Collimonas fungivorans: one gene and its partner. The protein of the gene in region 1 interacts with the protein of each later gene in a pairwise test. Links are inferred from orthologs where the notes say so. Each region holds a gene or a part of one and is shown on either strand. Other genes may lie near its edges. The genes, in order: gyrB and gyrA.

What was found.
Region 2: the proteins of gyrB (region 1) and gyrA interact in binary tests that used the Escherichia coli proteins (3 or more experiments, as listed by UniProt). The link is inferred for Collimonas fungivorans from one-to-one orthologs.

Annotation. Positions count from the first base shown.
Region 1 is NZ_CP013232.1:337-11,575, reverse strand. What follows is about bases 5,892-8,986. They hold gyrB (DNA topoisomerase (ATP-hydrolyzing) subunit B), read right to left. Parts: upstream 8,632-8,986; coding sequence 6,151-8,631; downstream 5,892-6,150. Other genes in these bases: dnaN (DNA polymerase III subunit beta), read right to left, coding at 8,744-8,986; CFter6_RS25860 (AbiTii domain-containing protein), read right to left, coding at 5,892-6,059. In the rest of the region: CFter6_RS24670 (HsdM family class I SAM-dependent methyltransferase), read left to right, coding at 1-1,304; CFter6_RS00030 (sensor histidine kinase), read left to right, coding at 1,386-3,623; CFter6_RS00025 (hypothetical protein), read left to right, coding at 3,620-4,243; CFter6_RS24665 (HNH endonuclease), read left to right, coding at 4,255-4,860; more of CFter6_RS25860, read right to left, coding at 4,962-5,891; more of dnaN, read right to left, coding at 8,987-9,850; chromosomal replication initiator protein DnaA, read right to left, coding at 10,145-11,239. UniProt on the Escherichia coli protein: DNA gyrase negatively supercoils closed circular double-stranded DNA in an ATP-dependent manner to maintain chromosomes in an underwound state.
Region 2 is NZ_CP013232.1:4,829,222-4,837,161, reverse strand. Bases 1,069-4,289 are described here. They hold gyrA (DNA gyrase subunit A), read left to right. Parts: upstream 1,069-1,425; coding sequence 1,426-4,089; downstream 4,090-4,289. Other genes in these bases: serC (3-phosphoserine/phosphohydroxythreonine transaminase), read left to right, coding at 4,256-4,289; CFter6_RS21120 (OmpA family protein), read right to left, coding at 1,069-1,251. Also shown: outer membrane protein OmpA, read right to left, coding at 1-156; more of CFter6_RS21120, read right to left, coding at 442-1,068; more of serC, read left to right, coding at 4,290-5,362; pheA (prephenate dehydratase), read left to right, coding at 5,407-6,480; hisC (histidinol-phosphate transaminase), read left to right, coding at 6,525-7,631; CFter6_RS21095 (prephenate dehydrogenase), read left to right, coding at 7,695-7,940. UniProt on the Escherichia coli protein: A type II topoisomerase that negatively supercoils closed circular double-stranded (ds) DNA in an ATP-dependent manner to maintain chromosomes in an underwound state.

The DNA of each region.
Region 1 (11,239 bases):
AAATTCTGAAGCATATTGAGCTAAATCTGTTCGGTACGGATCTTGATCCGATTCTTTGCCGCATATCTCAATTCTTCTTGCGAATGGTCCTCGCAAATGAAATCCTTTCAGAGAACTACGAGCCGATTTTTCATATCTCAAGTGCAAACTCGCTTACCTCTGTCTCTCCAATGTTCGCAAAAATCGACGTTGTGGTATGCAATCCACCGTACCGTAAGCTAACAACGGATGAGATTCATCTGTATCAGAATGAATTTTCGTCTGTTATGCAACACCAACCAAATCTATACGGCCTCTTTATTGCCCTGTGCTTGGAACTGGTAAAAGAATCTGGCATAGTCAGTCTGATAACTCCAATGAGCTACTTATCTGGAAAATCATTTTCGAAACTGCGTCATTTTTTATTGAGTCGATCCCAAATTTTACGAATCGGAGTGGTTAGTGAGCGATCAGGTGTATTTATCGATGTTGAACAAGAAACCGCCTTAACGCTGCTAAAGCGTTCCCTCAAAGGTCAAATTGAGGCTTCAAACGTTGAAATTTCGGTGATACACGAAAATGGGGAAAACCACACAATCGGAAGATCAATCCTACCAGGGGACGGATTAACGTGGCCAATTCCGCGCAGAGCCGAAGATGTAGCAATTCTCGCTGATGCTTTCGCTAGCCCTTTCAGAATAAGGGATTACGGTTATATCGCTCGAGTCGGCTCATTTGTTTGGAATCGCGACAAGCGATCCACTTTTTTTACCCTACAACAGGCTATAAATGCTCTGGCGAAAAAAGCCATTCCTTTGTTATGGTCTAGCGATATAGAACAAGGCGGCACGGTACAGTTTTTAAATTGTACCAAGCATAACGATGAACCTGCCTTTGTTGATATGTCTGACCCAAATCATCGCTCAATTGTGCGAAATCCCGCTGTGTTGCTTCAGCGAGTTACATCAAATGACCAATCGAGACGTTTAGTCACAGCATGCGTTCCAAATGACATTACAGCGCAGTTTGGTGGATTTATCGGGGAAAATCACGTTGTAATCCTTGAAGCGACTTCACCAACTCCAATTGTGTCAACAGAGACGCTCACTCAATTATTTTCTTCAGCATTAATCGATAGAAATTTTCGCTGCATTTCCGGAGCTACGAACGTATCAATATTTGAACTGAATCAACTACCACTACCGTCCCCAATTTATCTAACTCGATTCTTGAAGGAAGGCATGGAAATGGAGACGGCAATCAATACGGCTTTCAGACTTTCATCATCCTTGACCGACGTTGGTAATTTGACTGTTGAACGCTAATATTTACTGCAATCGCAATATGGTTACAGCCGCTGAATCACCCCTTTGATGAATTGTCTTTGGGGAAAATAGGAAATGATAATGACAAGAACATTGTTGAAAAGTCTGCCATTCGACATAGCGGCCCGTTTACCGTTGCAGCTGGGAAGAGAAAGCATTGCTAGCTCTACCGCTGCGATTGGGGAACTCATAAAGAACTCCTATGACGCAAACGCCGAAAATGTTCTAATAACTTTCGTCAAGCGCTCAGCACCTATTCAGATACTTCAGATCGAAGATGATGGCGATGGAATGGACTTAACTACTTTGGAGAACGTTTGGCTTCGCATTGGAACCGAACACAAAGTTGATAATGAGCGCTCCGTCCGCAAACAACGAGTTATGACAGGTGCCAAAGGCTTAGGTCGATTGGGAATCGATCGTTTGTGCAAAAAAATGATTCTTCAAACGAAGACCGCAGAGATGGACCATGTCCTCGAAGTACACATCAATTGGAGTCGTTACAATAGTCGCGATGCAACAATTTCAAGCATAAACCACAAGATCTATAAAATCGATGCTTTGTCGAATAATAAATATAGTAGTTTCTTTAAAAATAAAACGAGTGGTACAAGGCTTATCCTTGTTGGGCTCAAAGAAAAGTGGGACAAACTTCGTCTATCTGAATTGCGTAATGAGTTGTCTATGCTGGTCAGTCCATTCACCGATGTCGCAGATTTCTCAATCGAGTTTACTAGTGGTATTCATCACCTCGATGGAAAACTAAGTTCGGAAAAATATCTTGACGCAGCGGTTTGGGCTATAGATGCTAGCTTGGACAATGAGGGGAAAATTATTGTTAGCTACACTCAACCGCATAAGAAAATCGGCCCGACACCCTTGAGTGTATCTTGGCAAGAATGGCTTCCTGAACGTAATGGGCAACCTGCCTGCGGCCCACTATCTCTGCAGTTCTATTATATTCCCCAACCCAGCTCGTCTGTTTCAACCAGTGTAAAGCGCAAAGATTGGAGTCAGTTTATGGACCTCCATCATGGGGTGCGAGTCTACCGAGATAATTTTCGCGTTCGCCCATATGGTGAACCAACCGGTAGAGGAGATTGGCTTGATCTGGGTTTGCGTAAAGCAAGCAATCCATCTGGCATACGTCAAGGACCATGGAAAGTAGGGCCTAGGCAATTATTGGGGGCTATTTTCATCAGTCGCATTGAGAACAGCGAACTTATCGATCAAGCCAATCGTGAAGGTATGGTTGAATCCGATGCCTTCCGAGACATGCGTGCATTCGTTCTTAAGGTTCTTTCCACATTCGAAATCATTGCTACAAAATACGCTCGTATGGAGGTAGTAATTGATCCCGTCGAATCGACTGCGACGGAACTAAGCGAATCAATTGATAAGAGTCGTGAAGCCGTCGCGAACCTCAGTAAAGCAGTAGCAGATAGCGAATTAGTACAGCACGAAGAGTTTAAAGAGAAGCTCGAAGAAATGGAGCGACTGGTGGCTGCGACACAAGCTGCATCAGAAAAACAAAAAGCTGCTTATGATCAGAAACGCGAAGAACTAGAACGAGAAAAAGATACGTTAGCGAACCTAGCGTCAATAGGAATTCTGACGGTTTGCTTTGGACATGAGGCCAAAGAATTCTGCAATCTGGCAGCGGCAGCGGCGGCGGAATTACGACACGATTTTTTAGATGGAAAATTTATGGTCACACCTGAGATCGAGATCGAGGTATTAAAGGACATTGATACAATAATTAGCAGTACTAAGTTTGTTAAAAATTTTGCGTCCTTTTCCCTAGGTAATGTGCGAACAGAAAAGCGAAGGAAAAGTAAAGTGAGTATTAGCGCGGTTGTCGAGCGTGTCTTCGCTGCCCTCGCCGAATCTCTTGAGCGTCAAAAAATTAAGGTTGATCTATCAGAGGTATCAACTGACCTGGCATTTATAAAAGCTTATGAAATTGATTGGGAGAGCATCTTCGTAAACATGATATCGAATTCGGTATGGGCTATGGCAAAAACAGAACATGATAAGAGAACGATACAGGTCAAAGCGAAAAATCTTTCTTCGGGAATTGAAATTCGCTTTTTAGATAGTGGACAAGGGATCGAGAAGGGCTCTGAAGAACATATTTTTGACCCTATGTATAGCACCAGAAGGGACGATAGAGGAAACACCGTTGGGACGGGTATGGGCTTGTCCATTGTAAGAACGTTTGTCAATGAACACTCCGGCGGAGCGATTAGAGCACTTTCAGACAGTCGAATTGGTGGAGCTGAATTTATTATTACTATACCTGTCGAGCGTGAGCAATGAAACCAATTGTGCTTTATATAGATGAAGAGGAAATGGCATTGCGCACGATGGGAAAACGACTGCAGCGATGCTTTGGAAATGAAATTCAAGTTACCCCAATATCCCCCGATCAAACGATAGAAAAGATGATTCAAAAAATTGAATCCTATCATCCAGTCGTCTCTATAGTCATCGATCAAAAATTATTTGCTGCCGGCACAGCGACATATGTTGGGACTCAGCTTGCCGGCGCAATTCGTCAAACTGATCATAAAATTCCCATTTATATTTTGACAAATTTTGTTGATGATGTAGACGGTGCTTTGGGAGACATCGAATATGTTCTCGCTAAGGATGACTTAAGTGAAGATAATCGATTGCATGCAATTGCGGCCCGATTGCGGCGGCACATAAATGTATTCCAAGATATTCTCGTCGAACGCGAAGTTAGGTTTGAAGAGCTATTGCGAAAAGGATATAAAGACACGTTAACTGCCGCTGAAAGTGAGGAATTTCAACAACTAAGTTTTCAGCGTGAGCGAAAAATCGCATTTTCCGAATTACTTGATAGTACTGAACTCGGACGAAAATTGGATACAGCACAAGCAGCGCTCGCTAAGATTTCGAATTCATTGAAATGACAGGCGACCATATGTATTTTCCTAAAATTGCTCGTAGAACAGCCTATAAAACTAAGAAAAATGGAGAACGGTACGCAACTTATTCCGCCTATTACGAAGAAATAGCTGAGGATTGTCAGCATCGTTGCGTATATTGCGACGTGTTGGTTGTCGAAGTAGGCGGGGAGAGCATGAATCTTGATCATTTCCGGCCGAAGAATCATTTTCCTGAGCTCGAGAATGATCCCTGCAACTTAGTGCTCGCGTGCCCCAAATGTAATCAACTCAAATCTGACTGGTGGCCTGAAAAAGATGGGACAGCCCAAGACGGGCTAAACGGTTTCGTTGACCCATTCAATGAACATCTACTTGATTATTTTCGTATTGATGAGGGGGGAAATTTAGAATCATTGCGGAAACCATCACAATATATGATCGATCTTATGGCACTAAATCGCCCTACTCGTCGCCATATTCGTCGAGCTCGCTCGCTAAGGGCAGCAGCATTTGCACTATTTGACCAAATTAACGCAGAGATCTCTACATTAAGCACTCGGCCTTCCGATGAGGTTCTAGTCCGATTACCGATTTTGAGCGATGCTCTTGTCAGCATTCGACAAATGCTGGCTGAAGCCTAAGAAATATCGCTACAGCTTTCTATCCACCCGATTTCTCATAATTTTGAGTAACACCGCACACTATACTTAAGTCAATTTAGCTCAAATAGACATTCATTGTTTTATTGCATAGCTGAGTTTATGTCCACCGTTAGTTTTTCAGAGACAGCTGTTTTTCTGCCCCCCTGATCAGTATCGGTGCGCAATTGCAAAAGATCTCCAACCGCCATATAGGTATAAACCACATATCTATCAGCTTCTTCGCGACTTGCAATAGTTGCATGAGATCCTTTTTGTGCAGCCTGAAAAAGGGCATCAAGGCGATCACCCAGAAACGACATTTGAGAGCCAACTATTGCCTGGGTTCTTCCCGAAGTCGAGTTATCCTCAACAAAACAAATCAATCTATTAATATAATTGTCCGGACCTAACTTAATTTCACGATTTTTCCCACCAACGTCTATATTTCGGGGTTGGTCTGTAGCAGGAAAAACGACATCAGCCAGGTCTTGAAGCACGCGTCGACAGCCGTGTACTGCGTTCGACCAATCTTCAGGATTCTCTGACTGAAGATTTTCGTAAATAGCGGTGAATTTTTGTACAGTTGAGGGAAGAAGATCGCCTACCGACTTATCGACAAGCTCACGAATACGTGAAAATGCATCGCTAGCAATTGTAGAAAATTTAAGCTCAAGATTTCGTTGAACGACGTAACTGTGTAGGAATGCGCGTCGAGTACCCAAGCGCTTAACTGCTCTTTGCAGCTCTGTATGAAGTTTTCCTCGCTCTACCGCATTACCTTTAACAGCACTAACAAACTGATGTGGGTTCGCCGATGATATTGACACACTCGCGTCTCGAGCAGCGTCGAGACCTAGCTTAGTCCCTTCCACTTTTGCTTCAAGCTGTTCAATTGACTCCATCACACCAAAGGATTTGATCTCCCCTTCGCTGTTCTTATCCTGGAATATCCGACCTGCGGACTCCAGATATGTCCAAATTTCAGGACTTACACCTTCTGGCGTTGATGGATAGCCACCTGCCTCGTACTCAAAAATCTTCTGAAACTCAAACTCATTTAGGAGCCGCGCCAAGCGCGACGCTTTTAACACCGCATTCGTCAAAGGAATCTCGGAAAGCTCAATATTCCGTAGGAGTTCCTCAGAAAGGATCAAAGCTTCTCTACGCGCCACCGCATTTGGTTTAATCGCATCGGACATGGTCAAGTACCTAGTTTATCTTAGACGATTGCGCCATATTCTTACTAACGCGAAGGCACAAAAATGGTTTGCTGACACTGCAGCTTACAAATCAAACATCAATATTCCCCGCCTGCAGCGCATTCAACTCAATAAACGCCCTACGCGGCTCAACATCATCCCCCATCAGCGTCATGAAGATCTGATCTGCAGCAATAGCATCCTCAATCTGCACCTTCAACAAGCGGCGCACAGTCGGATCCATCGTGGTTTCCCACAGCTGCGATGGATTCATCTCGCCCAGACCTTTATAGCGCTGCTTGCTGACGCCGCGTTCGGCTTCGTCGCGCAGCCAGGCCATGGCTTGGTGGAAATCGATGATGGCTGACTCTTTGACTTTTTCGCCGGCGCCGCGGCGGATCAGGGCGCCTGGGCCGATCAGGCCTTTGAAGGTTTCTGCGGCGTTGACCAGCACGGTGTAGTCCGGGCTGGCGACGAAATCGCTGTCGATGGCGCTGACCTTGATGTTGCCGTGGTAGCGGCGCTGGATGCGCAGGGCGTGCTTGTCGGAGAGTTCGTCGGATTTGACGACGACTTGTACCGATGGCTCGTTGATCGACGCTTGCAGGGCCTGGGCCGAGGCTTCGGCGTCGGCCAGGGTGTCCAGCTTCAGCGTGACGCCGGTCATGATGGAGGTGAGGGCGGCGCCGTCTACCGCGCGGGTCAGGCGCGTGATGATGGAGTTGGCCATGTTGTACTGGCGCACCAGCTCGGCCAGGGCCGGGCCGCTGATCGGCAGCGCGCCTTCGCTTGGCACCAGGGCGGCGTCGTTGAGGGCGACCTGCATCATGTAGGAGACTTCTTCGGCGTCGTCCTTGAGGTAGCGCTCGTCCTTGCCGTGCTTGACCTTGTACAGCGGCGGCTGGGCGATGTAGATGTGGCCGCGCTCTACCAGTTGCGGCATCTGGCGGTAGAACAGGGTCAGCAGCAGGGTGCGGATGTGGGCGCCGTCGACGTCCGCATCGGTCATGATGATGATGCGGTGGTAGCGCAGCTTGTCGGCGTTGAACTCGTCGGCGCCGATGCTGGTGCCGAGGGTGGCGATCAGGGTGGTGATCTGTTCCGACGACAGCATCTTTTCAAAACGGGCTTTTTCGACGTTGAGCACTTTACCGCGCAACGGCAGGATGGCCTGGAATTTGCGGTCGCGGCCCTGCTTGGCGGAACCGCCCGCGGAGTCACCCTCGACGATGTAGAGTTCGCACAGCGCCGGGTCTTTTTCCTGGCAATCGGCCAGTTTGGATGAGAGGCCGAGGCCGTCCATCACGCCTTTGCGGCGCGTCAGTTCGCGCGCCTTGCGGGCGGCGTCGCGGGCGCGGGCGGCTTCGACGATCTTGCCGCAGATGATCTTGGCGTCGTTCGGGCGTTCTTGCAGGTAGTCGTTGAGCGTCTTGGCGACGATTTCTTCTACCGGCAGGCGCACTTCGCTGGAGACCAGCTTGTCTTTGGTTTGCGAGCTGAATTTCGGCTCTGGCACTTTCACGGACAGCACGCAGGTGAGGCCTTCGCGCATGTCGTCGCCGCTGGTTTCTACCTTGGCTTTCTTGGCGAAGTCATGTTCTTCGATGTACTTGTTCAAGATGCGGGTCATCGCCGCGCGCAGGCCGGTGAGGTGGGTGCCGCCGTCGCGTTGCGGGATGTTGTTGGTGAAGCAGAGTACTTGTTCGTTGTAGGCGTCGTTCCATTGCATGGAGACGTCGACGCTGACGCCGTCTTTTTCGCCGGTGGCCTGGAAAATCGTCGGGTGCAGGACGGTCTTGGCTTTGTTGATGTATTCGACGAAGCCGCGGGTGCCGCCTTCGAAGGCGAAGTTTTCTTCCTTGCCGGTGCGCTGGTCGGTCAGCTTGATGTGCACGCCGTTGTTGAGGAAGGACAGTTCGCGGATGCGCTTGGCCAGGATTTCGTAGTGGAATTCGACGTGGGTGAAGATTTCTTCGTCGGCCCAGAAGTGGACTTCGGTGCCGCGCTTGTCGGTGTCGCCGATGACCTTGATCGGCGAGACCAGCATACCGTCGATGGTTTCGGTTTCGCGGTTTTGCGGGACGCCGCGCACGAATTCCATGTAATGCACTTTGCCGTCGCGGCGGATGGTCAGCTTGAGCAGCTTGGACAGGCCGTTAACGCAAGACACACCCACACCGTGCAGGCCGCCGGATACCTTGTACGAGTTCTGGTCGAACTTGCCGCCGGCGTGCAGCTCGGTCATGACGATTTCGGCGGCGCTGCGTTTCGGGTCGTGCTTGTCGTCGAACTTGATGCCGGTCGGCACGCCGCGGCCGTTGTCGGTGATCGAGATCGAGTTGTCGGCGTGGATGGTGACGTGGATTTCGGTGCAGTGGCCGGCCAGCGATTCGTCGATGGAGTTGTCCAGCACTTCGAACACCAGGTGATGCAGGCCGGTGCCGTCAGAGGTGTCGCCGATGTACATCCCGGGGCGTTTGCGTACCGCTTCCAGGCCTTCGAGAATTTGGATCGAGGACGCTCCGTATGCATTGGGTTGCGGCTGATTGGTGTTGTCTGGGGCTGATGACATGGCTACCTTCTGAAAAGCTTACTTCGGAACTGCTTATATTGGGGCTGAGTGCTATTTTTACAAGTAAACAGGGCGGAACAGCTCGATGCTTTCCGCCCTGTTTTTATGCAGACTAGATCCGCATCGGCATGACGACGTATTTGAAGTCAGCGTTTTCCGGCACGGTGATCAGTGCCGAGGAATTGGCGTCGCCGAGGGCGATGTTGACGTTGTCGCCCTTGAGGTTGTTGAGGACGTCGAGCAGGTAAGTCACGTTGAAGCCGATGTCGACGCTATCGCCGCCGTAATCGATTTCCAGTTCTTCGATCGCTTCTTCCTGGTCGGCGTTGGTGGAGCTGATCTTGAGGCTGCCTGGGGTGACTACCCAGCGCACGCCCTTGAACTTGTCGCTGGTCATGATGGCGGCGCGTTGCAGTGAGCGCAGCAGCTGGTCGCGGCTGATGGTGAAATCGTTCTTGTAGCCCTTCGGCACCACGCGGGTGTAGTCAGGGAACTTGCCTTCGACCAGCTTGGAGATCAGTTCGATATCGGCGAACGACAGCTTGACCTGATTGTTGGCGATTTCGAGCTGGACCGGTTCGTCGGTTTCTTCCAGCAGGCGCTGCAGTTCGATGATGGTCTTGCGCGGGATGATGACTTCCTGGCGCGCGAACTCTTGTTCGGTGGCGACCTGGCAAAACGCCAGGCGGTGGCCATCGGTGGCGACCGCGATGACGTTCTTGCCGTCGAGGACCAGCAGCAAGCCGTTCAGGTAGTAACGGATATCCTGTTGCGCCATCGAGAAGTGCACCATGTTGAACAGGTGCTTGAGCGTCTTTTGCGGCAGGGTGACGGTGGCGTTGTAATGGTCTGCCTGGGCTACCGTCGGGAATTCTTCGGCGGCCAGGGTTTGCAGCGCAAAACGCGATTTGCCGGACTGCACGGTCATGCGTTTGTTGCTCAGGGTCAGCGAGACTTCGCCGGTGTCTGGCAGGGCGCGCAGGATGTCCAGCAGCTTGCGTGCCGCAACGGTGGTGGCTGCGGTTTCGCCGCCGCTGCCGACGTTGGCGTTGGTGGTGATTTGCACTTCGATGTCGGTCGACAGGAAAGAGACCTTTTCGCCTTCTTTGCGAATGAGGATATTGGCCAGAATCGGCAATGTGTGCCGACGCTCGACAATACCGCTCACGATCTGCAGTGGCCGGAGAAGGGTATCTCGGTTGGTTTTGACCAATTGCATAGCTATATCCTTGTTATTTAAAAATCAAATATTGCTGCTTGCTGAAGTACGGGTTTGAATGCTTGGTAAGCAGTCTGTAAATGTAACTTAAATCGACCCTCTACGGACCCATCCGGCCCGGAAATCTGCGCCGTTTCCCGGCTTTTTTGCGATTGTTAGTTAATAAACCAACAAGCTGCTGCGTTTCACACAATCGACAAAAAAACCACAGTCGCCGCCCAGTTTTCAGCTTGCCCTATACAAACTTATCCACAGGGCCGCAGGCAACGTGCACAATCGCCCGGCATATCGACATCAGCCCTTCAGGGTCTGTTCCAGCACGTGCAATTCGTGGTTGCATTCCGGATTCTTGGTGCGGTCGCCGGCGATCTTGCGGACTGCGTGCAACACCGTGGTGTGGTCGCGGCCGCCGAACAGTTCGCCGATTTCCGGCAGGCTTTTCTGGGTCAGTTCCTTGGCAAGGTACATCGCAATCTGGCGCGGACGGGCGATATTGGCCGGGCGCTTTTTCGAGTACATATCGGCAACTTTGATGTTGAAAAAGTCAGCCACGGTCTTCTGGATGTTCTCGACGGAGATCTGGCGGTTCTGTACCGACAGCAGGTCCTTCAATGCATCTTTGACCACATCGATGCTGATGTCTTTGCCATGAAAACGAGAGTAAGCAAGAATCTTGCGCAGTGCGCCTTCCAGTTCGCGGACGTTGGAACGCAGATGTTTGGCAACAAAAAACGCGACGTCGTCGGAGAAGGTGACGCCTTCGGATGCCGCTTTTTTAAGCAGGATCGCCACCCGCATTTCCAGTTCCGGCGGCTCGATGGCCACCGTAAGGCCCGAGTCGAAACGCGAAATCAGGCGGTCATCCATGCCGGTGATTTCTTTCGGATAGGTGTCGCTGGTGATGATGATTTGTTTCTTTGCTGCAATCAACGCTTCGAAGGCGTAGAAGAATTCTTCCTGGGTGCGGCTCTTGCCGCCGAAGAACTGGATATCGTCGATCAGCAGCAAATCAAGCGAATGGTAATAGCGTTTGAAGTCGTCGAAACCCTTGCGTTGGTAAGCAGTCACTACGTCGCGAACGTACTGTTCTGCGTGGATGTAGCGGATCTTCGAGTTCGGATTGTCGGCCAGCAGCTGGTTGCCGATGGCGTGGATCAGGTGGGTTTTGCCGAGGCCGACACCGCCGTACAGGAACAGCGGGTTGTAAGAAACGCCGGGGTTATTGGCGACCTGGATCGCTGCCGCGCGCGCCAGCTGGTTGGCTTTACCGGTGACAAAACTGTCGAAACTCAGGGCGGTATTGATGCGCGACTGGTCGCGCCGGGCGCTGGCGGTGCTGTTCTCGGTCTGCACTTCCGGCAGGCGGTCGAAGTTGCTGTTGCCATAACT
Region 2 (7,940 bases), 4.8 Mb from region 1 along the record:
GCACAGACCGTACGGGTCACGTGCGATTACACCGCGTGCATCTTGCACGTAGGCGCTGTTAGGAGTAGCCGCCTGGATATCTTTGATTTCCTGCGCGGAGGCAGAGAGTGCGACGACTGCGGACGCAGCGAAGACGAGTTTTGCTAATTTATTCATGTTTCTCCTCTCGGTTGAGATATCCGCAGATTAACTGCGCAACTAATATACGACATCAAAAATTGGATAGTATCACGTGGTTCAGGCCGTTACATGTGGGATTGACCACACGCAATGAACTTGACCACCATTCTGCCACAGGCTTCAAGCGCTAGCGAAGGATGCCAAATGATCCAGCTCACGTTTTGCCTGCTTCGTTGTTTTCATACAACATAACATTATGAAAACATCACCACGGGCGACATCTTACATCGACGCAAGAAAACTATCTATTTTATTTTAATTTTATTGCGTTTTTATTACGACTCTACGATTCGGGGCCAGGCAGCTGACCAGTTTTTTACGGCTCAGTTTGTTGCTGCACTGCAATGCCGGATCGGATGCACCGGCGCCGGCGGTTTCTATTTGGTTAGAGACACCCTTGCTCTTCAAATAGCTGGCAACGTTGCTGGCGCGCTGCATCGACAATTTCCGGTTATAAGCTTCCGAGCCAAGGCGATCGGTATGGCCGGTGACTAATATGAGTCTCGTGCTGGCGCAGTTTGTCAATTTGGCAATAATCTGCTGGTCGATGCGTTGCTTGGCCGCCTTGGTCAGGGTTGCCTTGCCGAAACTGAAACTCTGGTCGCTCGCCAGCGTTACGCCAACATCGCATTGCTGGGCCGCAATTGCCGGTGCAACTTCATTGCTGGCGATCATCGGATCGGCGACCAGGGCAGGCGCGCTGGCTTTCATCACCGGCGCCACCAGGGCGCCGTCGCAACCGGTGACCGCATCATTCTGGTCCCAATAACCGGAGCGCCAGCACAAACCGTCCTGGCTGCGGACGACGGGACCGTTTCCATCGTGCACATAAGCACTCGTTTCAGGGGCGGCTTGGGATGCGGCGGATTGGGCAAAGCCTGGATGGGACGCAAAGACGAGGGCTGAACCCAGCAATAGGCTCAGCGCGATGGTATGACGCATAAATTGTTTCCTGATAGAAATGGTAAAGGCAGGATTGTTTTTAGGAATCGCCTGATTACCGGGCAAGGCGGCATTTAAACATATTTTTTCCGGCGAGCAGTTTTTCGGCCCTGATACCCGGGATTTCATCGCGCCTCTGAAAAGCCGGAACCGGCGTCCCCGCGTGCTAAAATCATACGTCTTATTACCAGTGTTCCGAGCAGCAGCCGGCCATGCGCGGCGATTGCGGCTCTGAATGCTGGTCTATATCGGATATAGATATCTGTGATCGATCAACCTAAGTAAAGACTCGCCGACTCGCTAATGGATCAATTCGCTAAAGAAACAATCCCAATTTCCCTCGAAGAAGAAATGCGCAAGAGCTATCTCGATTACGCGATGAGCGTGATCGTCGGCCGTGCGCTGCCGGATGTGCGTGACGGCCTCAAGCCGGTGCATCGCCGGGTCTTGTTCGCGATGCACGAAATGAACAATGTCTGGAACCGCCCGTTCGTGAAGTGCGCGCGCGTGGTCGGTGAGACCATGGGTAAATACCACCCGCACGGCGACGCATCGATCTACGACACGCTGGTGCGCATGGCGCAGCCTTTCTCGCTGCGCTACATGCTGGTCGACGGCCAGGGCAACTTCGGTTCGATCGACGGCGACGGCGCCGCAGCGATGCGTTACACCGAGTGCCGCCTGGACAAGATCGCCGGCGAACTGCTGGCCGACCTCGACAAGGAAACCGTCGACTTCGTGCCCAACTACGACGGCAAGGAAAAAGAGCCGTCGGTGCTGCCGACGCGCATCCCTAACCTGCTGATCAACGGCTCGTCCGGCATCGCGGTCGGCATGGCGACCAACATTCCGCCGCACAACCTGACTGAAGTGATCGATGGCGCACTGCACGTATTGCGCAACGCCGATTGCACTATTGACGAGCTGATCGAAATCATTCCGGCGCCGGACTTCCCGACCGCCGGCATCATCTACGGCGTCTCCGGCGTGCGCGATGGTTACCGCACCGGCCGCGGCCGTGTGGTGATGCGCGCCAAGACCCACTTCGAAGAGTTCGGCCGCGAAGGCCGCACCGCGATCATCATCGACGAGCTGCCGTACCAGGTAAACAAGAAGGCCTTGCTGGAACGCATCGCCGAACTGGTGCGCGACAAGAAGCTGGAAGGCATTTCCGACCTGCGCGACGAGTCGGACAAGTCCGGCATGCGCGTGGTGATCGAGCTCAAGCGCGGCGAAGTGGCCGAGGTGGTGCTGAACAATCTGTACAAGCAGACCCAGCTGCAGGACACCTTCGGCATGAACATGGTGGCGCTGGTGGATGGCCAGCCTAAGCTGCTGAACCTGAAGCAGATGCTGGAATGTTTCCTGTCGCACCGCCGTGAAGTGGTCACGCGCCGCACTGTGTTCGAACTGCGCAAGGCGCGCGAACGCGGTCACGTGCTGGAAGGCCTGGCGGTAGCGCTGGCCAACATCGACGATTTCATCGCTCTGATCAAGGCGGCGCCGACGCCGCCGGTGGCGAAATCCGAACTGATGGCGCGTGCCTGGGATTCTTCCATGGTGCGCGAAATGCTGGCCCGCACCGGCGACGAAAACATCGGCGGCATCGAATCCTTCCGTCCGGAAAACCTGCCCAAGCATTACGGCATCCAGGCTGACGGCTTGTACAAGCTGTCGGACGACCAGGCGCAGGAAATCCTGCAGATGCGTTTGCAGCGCCTGACCGGCCTGGAACAAGACAAGATCGTCAACGAGTACAAAGACGTGATGGCGCAGATCGCCGACTTGCTGGACATCCTGGCCAAGCCGGAACGCGTCACCGTCATCATCACCGACGAAATGACCGCTGCCAAGAACGAATACGGCATCGGCAACAAGGATGAGCGCCGTTCGCAGATCGAGCACAATCCTACCGATCTCGGCACGGAAGACCTGATCACGCCGCAAGACATGGTGGTGACCTTGTCGCATACCGGCTACATGAAAGCGCAGCCTGTCTCCGAATACCGCGCGCAAAAACGCGGCGGCCGCGGAAAGCAAGCGATGGCGACCAAGGAAGACGACTGGATCGACCAGCTGTTCGTCGGCAATACCCACGACTACATCCTGTGCTTCAGCAATCGCGGCCGCTTGTACTGGCTGAAGATCTGGGAAGTGCCGCAGGGTTCGCGCAATTCGCGCGGCAAGCCTATCGTCAACATGTTCCCGCTGCAGGATGGCGAGAAGATCACCGTGGTGCTGCCATTGTCCGGCGCCAACCGCAGTTTCCCTGAAGACCGTTATGTCTTCATGTCGACCAGCCTGGGCACCGTCAAGAAGACGCCATTGTCCGACTTCAGCAATCCACGCAAGGCCGGCATCATCGCGGTCGACCTGGATGAAGGCGATTTCCTGATCGGCGCCGCGCTGACCGATGGCCAGCATGACGTCATGCTGTTCTCCGATTCCGGCAAGGCAGTGCGCTTCGATGAAAACGACGTGCGTCCGATGGGCCGCACCGCGCGCGGCGTGCGCGGCATGAACCTGGAAGAAGGCCAGCAGGTTATCGCCTTGCTGGTCGCGGAAAACGAACAGCAATCGGTGTTGACCGCGACTGAAAACGGCTTCGGCAAACGTACTCCGATTACCGAGTACACGCGTCACGGCCGCGGCACCAAGGGCATGATCGCGATCCAGACCAGCGAGCGCAACGGCAAGGTGGTGGCGGCAACGTTGGTGGAACCTAGCGACGAAATCATCCTGATCACCACCGGCGGCGTCCTGATACGCACCCGTGTCGCGGAAATTCGCGAAATGGGTCGCGCTACCCAAGGCGTCACGCTGATCGCGGTGGAAGACGGCACCAAGCTGAGCGGTTTGCAGCGCGTGGTCGAATCTGACGCTGAGGTGGAAACCGAAGCGGACGCCGATGCTGGCGGCAGCACCGAAGAAGGTGGCGCTCCGGCCTCCGATCCGGCAGCGGAGTAAAGAAAGTAGCGCGCCCCGGCCCGCAAGCCGGGGTGCGCATGATTTTCAGTTTGAATAGCTAAGTTGGAACATTTGCAGCAGCACAGTAACGCCATCTGTTGGTTCGTAGTCAATCTCGGTTCTCGGTTTCACTCCTGTTTCACTTCTTTATCTGACGCTATTCATCATGCCTATCTATAATTTTTCTGCTGGCCCTGCTGTGTTACCGAAAGAGGTGCTGCAGCAAGCTGCCGCCGAAATGCTGGACTGGCAAGGCAGCGGCATGTCCGTGATGGAAATGAGTCATCGTGGTAAAGAGTTCATGTCTATCCTGGCGGCGGCGCAGCACGATTTCCGCGAACTCTTCGCGGTGCCGGACAATTACAAGCTGCTGTTCATGCAAGGCGGGGCGATTGCCGAGAACGCGATCGTGCCGCTCAACCTGCTGGGCCGCGGCGGCCGGGCACAGCCTGCGACTAGCGATTACATCAATACCGGGTCCTGGTCGACCAAGTCGCTGAAAGAAGCGCGGCGCTACGGTAACGTCAATGTCGCCGCTTCGTCCGAAGACAGTCATTTCGCGCAGATTCCCGAGCGCGACAGCTGGCAGCTGTCCAAGGATCCGGCTTACGTCCATCTCTGCACCAATGAAACCATCGACGGCGTCGAATACCAGTTCACGCCAGACATCGCAGCTGAAACCGGCAACGCGCCGCTGGTGGCCGACATGTCGTCGCATATCCTGTCGCGCGTGGTGGACGTTTCCAAATATGGCGTGATCTACGGCGGCGCGCAAAAAAATATCGGGCCGGCGGGACTGACCCTGGTAGTGGTGCGCGAGGACTTGCTCGGCCACGCCTTGCCGGCCTGTCCTTCAGCCTTCAACTGGAAGATCGTGGCCGACAACGATTCCATGTACAACACGCCGCCGACCTATGCGATCTATATCGCCGGACTGGTGTTCCAGTGGCTCAAGAAGCAGGGCGGCGTCGCCGCGATGGAACAACGCAATATCGCCAAGGCGGCCTTGTTGTACGACTACCTGGATGCCACCGATTTTTACCGCACCAAGATTGCCAGCAGCTGCCGCTCGCGCATGAACGTGCCTTTCTTCCTGGCCGATGAAGCTCTTAACGAATCCTTCCTGAACGGCGCCAAGGAACGGGGTTTGCTGCAGCTGAAGGGCCATAAATCGGTGGGCGGCATGCGCGCTTCGATCTATAACGCCATGCCTTTGGAGGGCGTGCAGGCGCTGGTGGCGTATCTGCAGGAATTTGAAAAACAGCGCGGCTAACCGGGGCGCCAGGCTAATTAGCAGAACCAGAGATAGAAACAAACATGAGCGAAGACAAACTCCTACCCTTGCGTCAGCAGATCGACGCCATTGACGCCGAAATCCTGGCCTTGCTGAACCGCCGCGCGAAAATCGCGCAAGAGGTCGGCCACGTCAAGGCCGAGACCAATGCCCCCGTGTTTCGTCCGGAACGCGAGGCGCAGGTCTTGCTCAAGGTTGCCGAGCGCAATCCGGGACCGCTGCAAGGCGCCGATGTACAAACCATTTTCCGCGAAGTGATGTCGGCTTGCCGCGCGCTGGAAAAGCGCGTGACGGTGGCCTATCTGGGCCCGGCCGGCACCTTCAGCGAACAAGCGGTGTACCAGCAGTTCGGTCACGCGGTGGAAGGCCTGCCTTGCGTGTCGATCGACGAAGTGTTCCGCGCCACCGAAGCCGGCACCGCCGATTTCGGCGTCGCCCCGATCGAAAATTCCTCGGAAGGCGTGATCAACCGCACCCTCGACCTGCTGCTGCAAACCACGCTCAACATCAGCGGCGAAGTGTCGATCCCGGTGCATCACAGCCTGATGACCAAGGAAGGCACGATGGCCGGCATTGCCCGCATCTGCGCCCATTCGCAAGCGCTGGCGCAATGCAATGCCTGGCTCAACCAGCACTACCCGAGCATCGAACGGCAGGCGGTAGCGTCGAACGCCGAAGCGGCGCGCATGGCCAGCGAAAATGATACCGTGGCGGCAATTGCCGGCGAGATGGCGGCGCAGAAATACGACTTGCAGGTGGTCAGCGCAAATATCCAGGACGACCCGCACAACCGCACCCGTTTTGCCGTGGTGGGCCGGCTGCAGAACGGCGCCAGCGGCAAGGACCAGACGTCGTTGGTGCTGTCGGTGGCGAACAAGGCTGGCGCTGTCTACAAGCTGCTGGCGCCGCTCGCCAAGCATGGCGTGTCGATGACCCGCTTTGAGTCGCGACCGGCGCGCATGGGTGCGTGGGAATACTATTTCTATGTCGACGTCGAAGGGCACGCAGCCGACGACAAGGTCGCCAAGGCACTGGACGAGCTGCAACAGAATGCGGCGTTCTACAAGCTGCTGGGATCGTATCCGCGCAGTTTCTGAAAAATAGCCGATAAGCGGTCAACAACACGTTTCGAAAGCAGACAATGTCAATTAAATTTGGTCCAGAATATGTACGCGCTATCGCCCCTTACCAGGGCGGCAAGCCGATTGCCGAAGTCGCGCGCGAATTCGGCCTGGACGAAGCCAGTATCATCAAGCTGGCCTCCAATGAAAATCCGCTGGGCATGCCGGAATCGGCCAAGGTTGCGATGCAAAAGGCGGTCGCCGACATCGGCCGTTATCCGGACGCCAACGGTTTCGACCTGAAGGCTGCGATCACCGCCAAATACGATGTGCCGGCAGAGTGGATCACGCTGGGCAACGGCAGCAACGATATCCTTGAACTGGCTACCCACGCTTTTGTGCAGGCCGGGCAAGCCGCGATGTATGCGGAATATTCTTTTGTGGTGTATGCCTTGGCGACCCAGGCCGTCGGCGCCCGCGCCATTGTGGTCAAGGCCAAGGATTACGGCCATGACCTGGAAGCCATGGCTGCCGCCATCACCGGCGACACCAAGCTGATCTTCATCGCCAACCCGAACAACCCTACCGGCAGCTTCATTCCGGCAGCCGAACTGGAAGCGTTCCTGGCGCGCGTACCGCCGCAAATCGTGGTGGTGCTGGATGAAGCCTACAATGAGTACTTGCCGCCGGAACTGCAGTACGAATCGATTTCCTGGGTACGCAAATATCCCAACCTGCTGGTTTCGCGCACCATGTCGAAAGCCTATGGCCTGGCCGGCTTGCGTATCGGCTTCGGCATTGCCCAGCCGCTGATCACCGACCTGCTGAACCGCATCCGCCAGCCGTTCAACGTCAACTCGCTGGCGCAGGCCGCCGCGGTGGCGGCCTTGAACGACACCGCCTTCTTGCAGCGCAGCGCGCAGCTGAACCGTGACGGCTATCGCCAGCTGACGCAGACTTTCGACGAACTGGGCCTGGAGTATGTGCCTTCGTTCGGCAACTTCGTCATGGTCAAGGTCGGCGACGACGAGGCTGCCGGCGCCCGCGTCAACCTGGCGCTGCTGAAGCAGGGCATCATTGTGCGCCCGGTCGCCAACTATGGCCTGCCGCAATGGTTGCGCGTCACTATCGGCTTGCCGGAGGAAAACGCAGCCTTTATCGATGCATTGAAAAAACTGCTGAGCTAGATGTCGGCGTGAACTTCAGCGACGTCAACTTCAGCTTCGACTAATTTTATTAAAGCATCATTCGTGTTCAAGAAAATCGCAATATTTGGCGTGGGGCTGATCGGCGGTTCATTTGCCCTGGCTTTGAAAAAAGCCGGGGTGGTTGAACAGGTGGTCGGGGTAGGTCGTCAGCTTGCGACCTTGCAGCGTGCGCAGGAGCTGGGAATCATCGACGCCATCGCCAGTTCGGTGGCTGATGCCGTCTCCGGCGCCGAGCTGATCCTGATCGCAGCGCCGGTGGCGCAGACCGGCGCCATCCTGGCCAGCATC